DNA from 2 places in the Micromonospora sp. NPDC005203 genome. Region 1 is predicted to be linked to the other one. Evidence: riboswitches for the same ligand, from Rfam matches in the RefSeq annotation. Region 1 holds a riboswitch; the other holds the start of a gene.

Evidence for each region. A riboswitch is a leader RNA that binds a small molecule or an ion and turns the genes downstream of it on or off. The one in region 1 is predicted to bind S-adenosylmethionine.
Region 2: linked by a shared signal. The riboswitch ahead of ACFYPM_RS13535 (ABC transporter substrate-binding protein) and the one ahead of thrC (threonine synthase) in region 1 are both predicted to bind S-adenosylmethionine.

Annotation. Positions count from the first base shown of each region.
Region 1 covers NZ_JBIAKV010000002.1:277,554-281,514, reverse strand. Annotated here, with positions in the region: gene ACFYPM_RS06510 (GNAT family N-acetyltransferase) at 1-386, opposite strand, end outside; gene thrC (threonine synthase) at 910-2,196, opposite strand; SAM riboswitch class I at 2,207-2,342, opposite strand; gene ACFYPM_RS06500 (DMT family transporter) at 2,517-3,485, opposite strand; gene ACFYPM_RS06495 (ArsR/SmtB family transcription factor) at 3,577-3,882, shown strand.
Region 2 covers NZ_JBIAKV010000004.1:400,289-404,249, forward strand. Annotated here, with positions in the region: gene ACFYPM_RS13530 (amino acid transporter) at 1-1,267, shown strand, start outside; SAM riboswitch class IV at 1,354-1,465, shown strand; gene ACFYPM_RS13535 (ABC transporter substrate-binding protein) at 1,761-2,675, shown strand; gene ACFYPM_RS13540 (amino acid ABC transporter permease) at 2,715-3,491, shown strand; gene ACFYPM_RS13545 (amino acid ABC transporter ATP-binding protein) at 3,491-3,961, shown strand, end outside.

The sequences.
Region 1 (3,961 bases):
CCGCCGGGCAGTGCGGAGACGGCCATCGCGACCATCCGCTTGCGGCCGCGCTCGCGGAGCAGGCGCACCCCGTACTCGTGCAGCGCCCGACCGACGCCTTGCCGCCGCAGATCGGGATGCACGGTCAGCTCCGCGCTGGCGTTGTCGGTGTTGTCGAGGTAGGGCAGGTCCAGTTGGAGGTGACCGGCCGGCACCCCGTCGAGCCGGGCCAGCGCCCAGAGCGACTCGACACCGGGCATCGGCGTGTGGAAGATCGCGTCGAAGCGTCGCCGACAGAAGGGTGGAAGGTCCGGCAGATCGGCGTCTTTGGCCGCCGCGCCGATCAGGTACGCCTCGTCGACCGCGACTCGGTCGGTGCCGTCGAACGACGCGATCGTGATGCTCATGGCGCTGAGCCTGCGCCCGGAAAAGCGATCGGGCCAGCGAATTACTCGCTGGCCCGATCGAACGTGGTCGGGAGGGACACTCGCACAACGCCTCCGGCGTTGGGTCGCAAGAACTTCAAAAGTCTTCGGCGAAATGCCCTCCCGCACGGAGCATCTTGCGCCGTCCGGTTCCTGCCGTCAAGTCCACAGCGGCGGGTTTTCCACACTCACAGCGAAATCTCAGTCACAGACTGATCCACTCGGCCCGCCTCGGACAACGCTTGATCCACCGGCCCGGCGAGACACAGCGCGACCCATCGCACCCGCGACCCACCGCAGCGCGACCCACCGCTTGATGCACTCGGTTTCATTGAAGTCGGGGTGTCCGACAGCGGGGACACCCCGACTTCCAGAAACCCGAGTGGACCAAGGCCAGCCAAGGCCGACGATACCCACAAAGCGGGCAAAGCGACCGTGACGCGGAGGCAGGGCAGGGCAGGGCAGGACGGTCAGGGCAGGGCAAGGCAGGGCCAGGGCCAGACGGTCAGCCGAGGAGGCCGGCGTCGCGGGCGGCGCGCAGCGAGGGCTTGATGTGGTGGGTCGGTCCGACCTCGCCGGCCACCGCGTCGACGGTCTTCAGACCTTCACCGGTGTTGAACACGACGGTCTCCGCGGCCGGGTCGAGCCGACCGGATTCGACGAGCTTGCGGAGCACCGCCACGGTCACCCCGCCCGCGGTCTCGGCGAAGACGCCCGTGGTGCGGGCCAGATCGCGGATGCCGGCGCGGATCTCGTCGTCGTCGGCGTACTCCATCCAGCCGCCGGTGCGGCGGACCGCCTCCAGCGCGTAGACGCCGGCGGCCGGGTCGCCGATGTTGAGCGACTTGGCGATGCCGGTGGGCTTGACCGGGATGATCGTGTCGGTGTCCGCGTGCAGCGCGGTGGCGATCGGGTTGCAACCGGCGGACTGGGCGCCGAAGACCTTCCAGCCGCCGGCCGGCGCCTCGACCAGGCCGATCTCCACCAGCTCGGAGAACGCCTTGTCGATCTTGGTGAGCAGCTCGCCGCTGGCCATCGGGATGACCACCTGCGCCGGGATGCGCCAGCCGAGCTGCTCGGCCACCTCGTAGCCGAGGGTCTTGGAGCCCTCCGCGTAGTACGGCCGGACGTTCACGTTGACGAACGCGGTGTCCTCGAACTCGTCAGTCTCCACCAACTCGCCGCAGAGTCGGTTGACGTCGTCGTACGAGCCGTCGATGGCGACCAGCTCGCCGCCGTAGACGGCGGTGGTGATGACCTTGCCCTGCTCCAGGTCACTGGGGATGAAGACCACCGAGGGCGCCCCGGCGCGGGCGGCGTGCGCGGCCACCGAGTTGGCCAGGTTGCCGGTGGACGCGCAGGCGAACCGGGTGAAGCCGAGCGCCTTCGCGGCGGTGAGCGCCACCGAGACGACCCGGTCCTTGAACGAGTGGGTCGGGTTGGCGCTGTCGTCCTTGACCCACAGCGGCGCGGTGATGCCCAGTTCGGCGGCGAGGTGCGGGGCCGCCACCAGCGGGGTCAGCCCCGGGTCGAGGGTGACCCGGCTGGCCGGGTCCTGACCGGCGGGGAGCAGTGCCGCGTAGCGCCAGATGTTCTCCGGGCCGGCCTCGATCTGCTCGCGGGTGACGGTGGCCAGTGCGGTGGTGTCGTAGTCGACTTCGAGGGGGCCGAAACACTCGTAGCAGGCGTGCTGGGCGACGAGCGGGTAACGGGCCGAACAGGCGCGACAGACCAGGGCGCGGGCGGGGCTGGCGGAGGTGTCGATGCCGGAGGCGGCGAGCGTCGACGTCATGTCGAGGGTCCTCTCATCTTTCCCCACATCGCACGGTGCGGCGGGGACGGAATTGGCACCTGCCCCACGGGTCGCTCAGCGGTGAGCGCGCGGGGTGGTTGCCGGGGCGTCGTCGGGCCGTATCCCTCAGCCCCTCTGGATGAGGTATGCAGTTGTGCCGTCGAGTCTAGGCAACTATCTCCGTCGCCTCTACCGCGGATCCCACGCTGTGAGCCGAACAACTCAGCGAGTTACCGGCGGCGGCGCCCCCCGAGGTAGATCGCCACGGCACCGAGGGCGGCCAGCAGGGCTCGCTGGGCCTGAGGGCACCGGCGGGTGGGTCAGCGGGCGCTCACCGCGACCGGGTCGACCACGGCGATCTGGTCCGTGGTCGCGGTCGACCGCGGCGGCGACGAGGGCCGAATCCGAGGCCGGGTGGCGAGGTTGGCGGCGACCAGCGCACCGATCGTGATGGCAGCCCCGACCAGCTCGATGGGCTCCGGGCGGTAGCCGCGGGCGATCTGCACCGCGAAGGTGGTGACCGGAACCAGGTTCATGAACAGCGCCGCGTTGGCGGCACCGAGCCGCTGCACACCGGTGTTCCAGGCCAGCACCGCGATCACCGCGCCGACGACCACGGCGTACGCCAACTGTGGGGTGACCGCCGCGAGGTCGGCGGCGGCCGGCGCGTGCTGCCAGCCGACGGCGTCCGCGCCGATGCTCGTGACCAGCATGGCCGCCGTGCCGGCGAGCGCCGTCAGGGTGGTGAAGCGCAGTGGGGACCAGTCGCCGAACCGGCTGGCACCGTGTGTGTAGATGCCCCAGCCGAGGACCGCGCCGATCATCATCAGCCCACCGAGACCGAACTGGCCGAGCCCGGCCAGGCTCCCGCGGGTGATCACCAGGCCGACTCCGAGGAGCGCCACCAGGGAGAGGGCCAGCAGGAGCGGCTTCGGCCGTACGCCGTCGCGCGCCCAGCGGACCAACTGGGTGATCAACGGGGTGGTAGCCACGAACAGGGCGATCTGCTGCGGGGCGGCGTGTTCGAGCGCCAGGTTGGTGAGCACGTTGAAGCCGGCGAAGCCGACCACGCCGAGCAGCACGATCTCGCCGGTCCGACCGCCGTGCCGCAGTGCGCCGGAACCTTCGCGGAGCAGCAGGATCGCGACCAGGATGGCGCTGGCGAGCAGGTAGCGGGCGGTGGTGAGGTTGAGCGGGTCGACCCGGGTCAGCGCACTGGCCAGGACCGGGAACATCACGCCCCAACCGAGCACGGCGAGCAGCGGGTAGGCGGCGGCACGGGGTCGCATCGTCAGCTCCAATGTTCGAGTATCGTCGAACCAACGACGTCGACCATAGGACGTTGTTCGAAGGTTGTCGAACAAGGGTTACACTGGTCACATGGAGCCGCACGAACCCGACCTGACCGACGTACCGGTCACCAGCGTGCTGGCCGCACTCGCCGACGACGTGCGGCTACAGATCGTGCGGGCGCTTGTCGAGAATGGCGAGGCGGCCTGCGGGAGCTTCGACTTCGGCGTCTCCAAGGCGACCCGCAGCCACCACCTCAAGGTCCTGCGCGAGGCCGGCCTGACCCGCACCCGGGCCGCCGGCACCAGCCGCCTGGTCCGGCTCCGCCGCGACGAACTGGACCGCCTCTACCCCGGCCTCCTGGACGCGGTGCTCGGCGCACGCACCTCGGCCTGACGCTCCCGCGTCGTCGCCCCAACCCTCGCGTGGGGCGGGTGCGACTGACCGGGCGCGTCGCCGGGGCCGCCTCGTCGAG
Region 2 (3,961 bases), on a different contig from region 1:
CGGCGATCCCTGGCTGGTGGTCGGGCTGTCGCTGCTGGTCTTCCCGAAACTGGCGTTGGGCCTGTCCGGCTTCGAGACCGGGGTGGCCGTGATGCCGAGCGTACGGGGCGACCCGCAGGACTCCGAGGCTCGACCGCTGGGCCGGATCAGGGGCGCCCGTCGGCTGCTCACCACCGCCGCGGTGATCATGAGCGTCTTCCTGATCACCAGCAGCGTGACGACCACCATCCTGATCCCGGCGGAGGACTTCCGGCCGGGCGGGCCGGCGAACGGCCGGGCGCTGGCCTACCTGGCGCACCAGCACCTCGGGGAGGTGTTCGGCACCGTCTACGACCTGTCCACCATCGGGATCCTCTGGTTCGCGGGGGCGTCGGCGATGGCCGGACTGCTCAACCTCGTCCCCCGTTACCTGCCCCGCTACGGCATGGCACCGGCCTGGGCGCGGGCCGTCCGGCCGCTGGTGCTGGTCTTCACCACGGTGGCCTTCCTGATCACGGTCGTCTTCGACGCCAGCGTGGACGCGCAGGGCGGCGCGTACGCCACAGGTGTGCTGGTGTTGATCACGTCAGCGGCGACCGCGGTGACGCTCGCGGCGGCCCGGCGGGGTCAGCGCGGTCGCACCCTCGCGTTCGGCGTCATCGCGGTGGTCTTCGTCTACACCACCCTGGCGAACGTGGTGGAACGCCCCGACGGCGTCAAGATCGCGGCCTGTTTCATCGGCGGGATCATCGTGGTCTCGGTGCTGTCCCGGGTGTCGCGGGCCTACGAGCTGCGGGTGGACCGGATCGAGCTGGATCCGGTCGCCACCCGGATGATCGACGAGCGGGCCGGACGACGGATCCGGCTCGTCGCCCACGAGCCCGACCGGCACGACGAGGCCGAGTACCGCGCGAAGTTGGAACAGACGATGGCGGACAACGACTTCCCCGACGACAGCGACGTGATCTTCGTCGAGGTGCACGTCACCGACCCGTCGGACTTCCAGACCGAGCTGCTGGTACGCGGCGGCCTGGCCGACGACAGCTTCGCGGTGCTCAGCCTGACCAGCTCCTCGGTACCCAACGCGCTCGCCGTCCTGCTGCTGGAGATCCGCGACCGCACCGGGCGGCGACCGCACATCTACTTCGAGTGGAGCGAGGGCGGCCCGGCCCGCAACTTCCTGCGCTACCTGGTGTTCGGACAGGGCGCAATCGCCTCGGTCACCCGGGAGATCCTGCGCCGCCAGGAACCCGACCCGTGTCGCCGGCCGCACGTGCACGCCGGCTGACCTGCGGGCCGAGCATCCTCCGGGCACGGTGAGCGTGGTCATAACGACTGGACGATCCACCCGTGCGTGCTGCTAGCCTCGCTGCAGGTCATGAGTGCCAGCGCGAAGCCCCGGCTCGCTGGCCGGCAACCCTCCTCCGCGGTGGGGTGCCCCGGGTGAAGACCAGGCACCGGCACGACGTCGGTGCAAGCGTGGCCTGGCACCCAGGTCAGCACAGACCCGGGAGAACCATGCGCACCCTCAGCACCGCCCCACCGACCGATGTCGCGCAACTCCGCGCCGGTCAGCCCACGCCGGCACTGACCCGGCGGCGGCACGTGGACATGATGCGAATGTGCAGCGCCGCGTGTCAACGCGGCCCCCGGCACTAGCGCACCTTTCTTTTCCGAGCCTTCCAGTCTTTTCCAAGCCTTTCCAGCGGTACGCCCATCGGGCGCACCGTCGGCGGCACACGTCCGTGCCCGCCGAGACACGACCCCTTTCGGAGACACCCGTGCGAATCCTTCCTGCCCTGACCCGTGCCGCAGCCCTGGGCGCGGCCACGATCCTGGTTGCCACCGCTCTCACCGCCTGCGGCGACGACACCTCGTCCGACGCCACCGCCAACCCGTACGGCCTGGCGCAGCCGGGCGTGCTGCGGGCCGGCACGCTGACCGACGCCCCGCCGAACGTGTACCTCAAGGACGGCAGGTTCACCGGCTTCGACAACGACCTGCTGACCGCCGTGGCCGGCAAGCTCGGCCTCACTGTCGAGTTCGTCGGCACCGACTTCTCCGCGCTGCTGTCCCAGGTCAACAACCACAAGTTCGACGTGGGCAGTTCCTCGATCACCATCACCGAGGCGCGCAAGAAGACCGTCGACTTCGGCAACGGCTACGACTTCGGCTACTTCGGCCTGGACGTGCCGGCCGGCTCGCCGATCACCGGCTTCGACCAGCTCGCCGGCAAGCGGGTCGTGGTGGTGCAGGGCACCGTGCAGGACGACTACGCCACCGGTGAGCAGCTCGACCCGGTCCGGGTGCCGGACTACAACGGCGCGATCAACCAGCTCAAGGCCGGCACCGCCGACGCGTGGATCGCTCCGGCCGAAATCGGCGAGAAGTCGGCCGCCGACAGCACCGGCAAGATCACCGTGGCGGCCAAGCAGCTCAGCCCGGCGCCGACCGCCTACGCCGTGGCCAAGGGCAGCGACAAACTGCGCGAGGCGCTGAACAAGGGCCTCGACGAGGTCGTCGCGGACGGCACCTGGAGCCGGTTGCAGGCGCAGTACTACCCCGGTCGGCCGATCCCGGCCGACTTCACGCCGGGCAGCGGCACTGTGTCGGCACCGACCGCGTCGGGCACGTCGTCGAAGCCGTCGGCGTCCGCGTCGGCCGTGCCGTCGGCGTCCGCGTCGGCCGCGTCCTGACCCGGTGACGAGCGAGCAGGGCGGTAGGAGAGGCGACCGATGGATCCGTTGAGCACGCTGTGGGAGACCTTCTTCGACATCGACGCGATGCGCGAGGCGCTGCCCGAGATGCTGACCGTCGGGTTGCCCAACACGCTGATCCTGGCGGTCTCCGCCGCCCTGCTCGGCTCGGTGCTGGGCCTGCTGTTGGCCGTCGCCGGCATCTCGCGCAGCCGTTGGCTGCGCTGGCCGGCGCGGGTCTACACCGACGTGTTCCGAGGACTTCCGGCCGCGGCGACGATCCTGCTGATCGGCGTCGGGCTGGCGCCGCTGGGCATGCAGGTCTGGGGACCGGACCCCTACCCGTTGGGCATCCTGGCGCTGTCGCTGATCGCGGCCGCGTACATCGGGGAGATCTTCCGGTCCGGCATCCAGTCGGTGGAGGCCGCCCAACTGGAGGGCGCCCGCGCCCTCGGCTTCTCCTGGACCGACGCGATGCGGCTGGTGATCATCCCGCAGGGCATCCGGCGGGTGCTGCCGGCCTGGGTGAATCAGCTCATCGCCCTGATCAAGGACTCCAGCCTGGTCTACTTCCTCGGCCTGGTGGCCAGTCAACGGGAGCTGTTCCGGATCGGACAGGACTACGCCGCCACCACCGGCAACGAGTCGGCGCTGCTGCTGGCCGGGCTCTGCTACCTGGTGTTGACCGTCCCACTGACGCACGTCGTCAACTGGATCGACCGGCGGCTGCGCAACGGCCGGCCGGCGACCACACCGACAGACGAGGACGACGACGACACCGCTTCGGCGTACGCCGCGACGGAAGGACACCGGTGATGACCACCGAGACGACCACCTCGGTCAGCCTCGACGTACGCGACGTGCACCTTGCCTTCGGACCGAACCGGGTGCTGCGCGGCGTCGACCTCACGGTGCCGCGCGGCGCGACGGCCTGCGTGATCGGCCCGTCCGGGTCGGGCAAGTCGACGCTGCTGCGCACCATCAACCGACTGATCGAGCCGGACCACGGCGACGTGCTGCTGGACGGGCGCAGCGTGCTGGGCGACGACCCGGACGCGCTGCGGCAGCGGGTGGGCATGGTCTTCCAGCAGTTCAACCTCTTCCCGCACATGAGCGTGCTGCGCAATGTCACCCTCGCGCTGGGCCGGCTCCGCAAGCTCGGCGACGACGAGGCGGAAACCGTCGCGCGGAACCAGTTGGATCTGGTGGGGTTGGCCGGCAAGGCCGACGCACGCCCGGCGCAGCTCTCCGGTGGTCAGCAGCAACGCGTGGCGATCGCCCGGGCG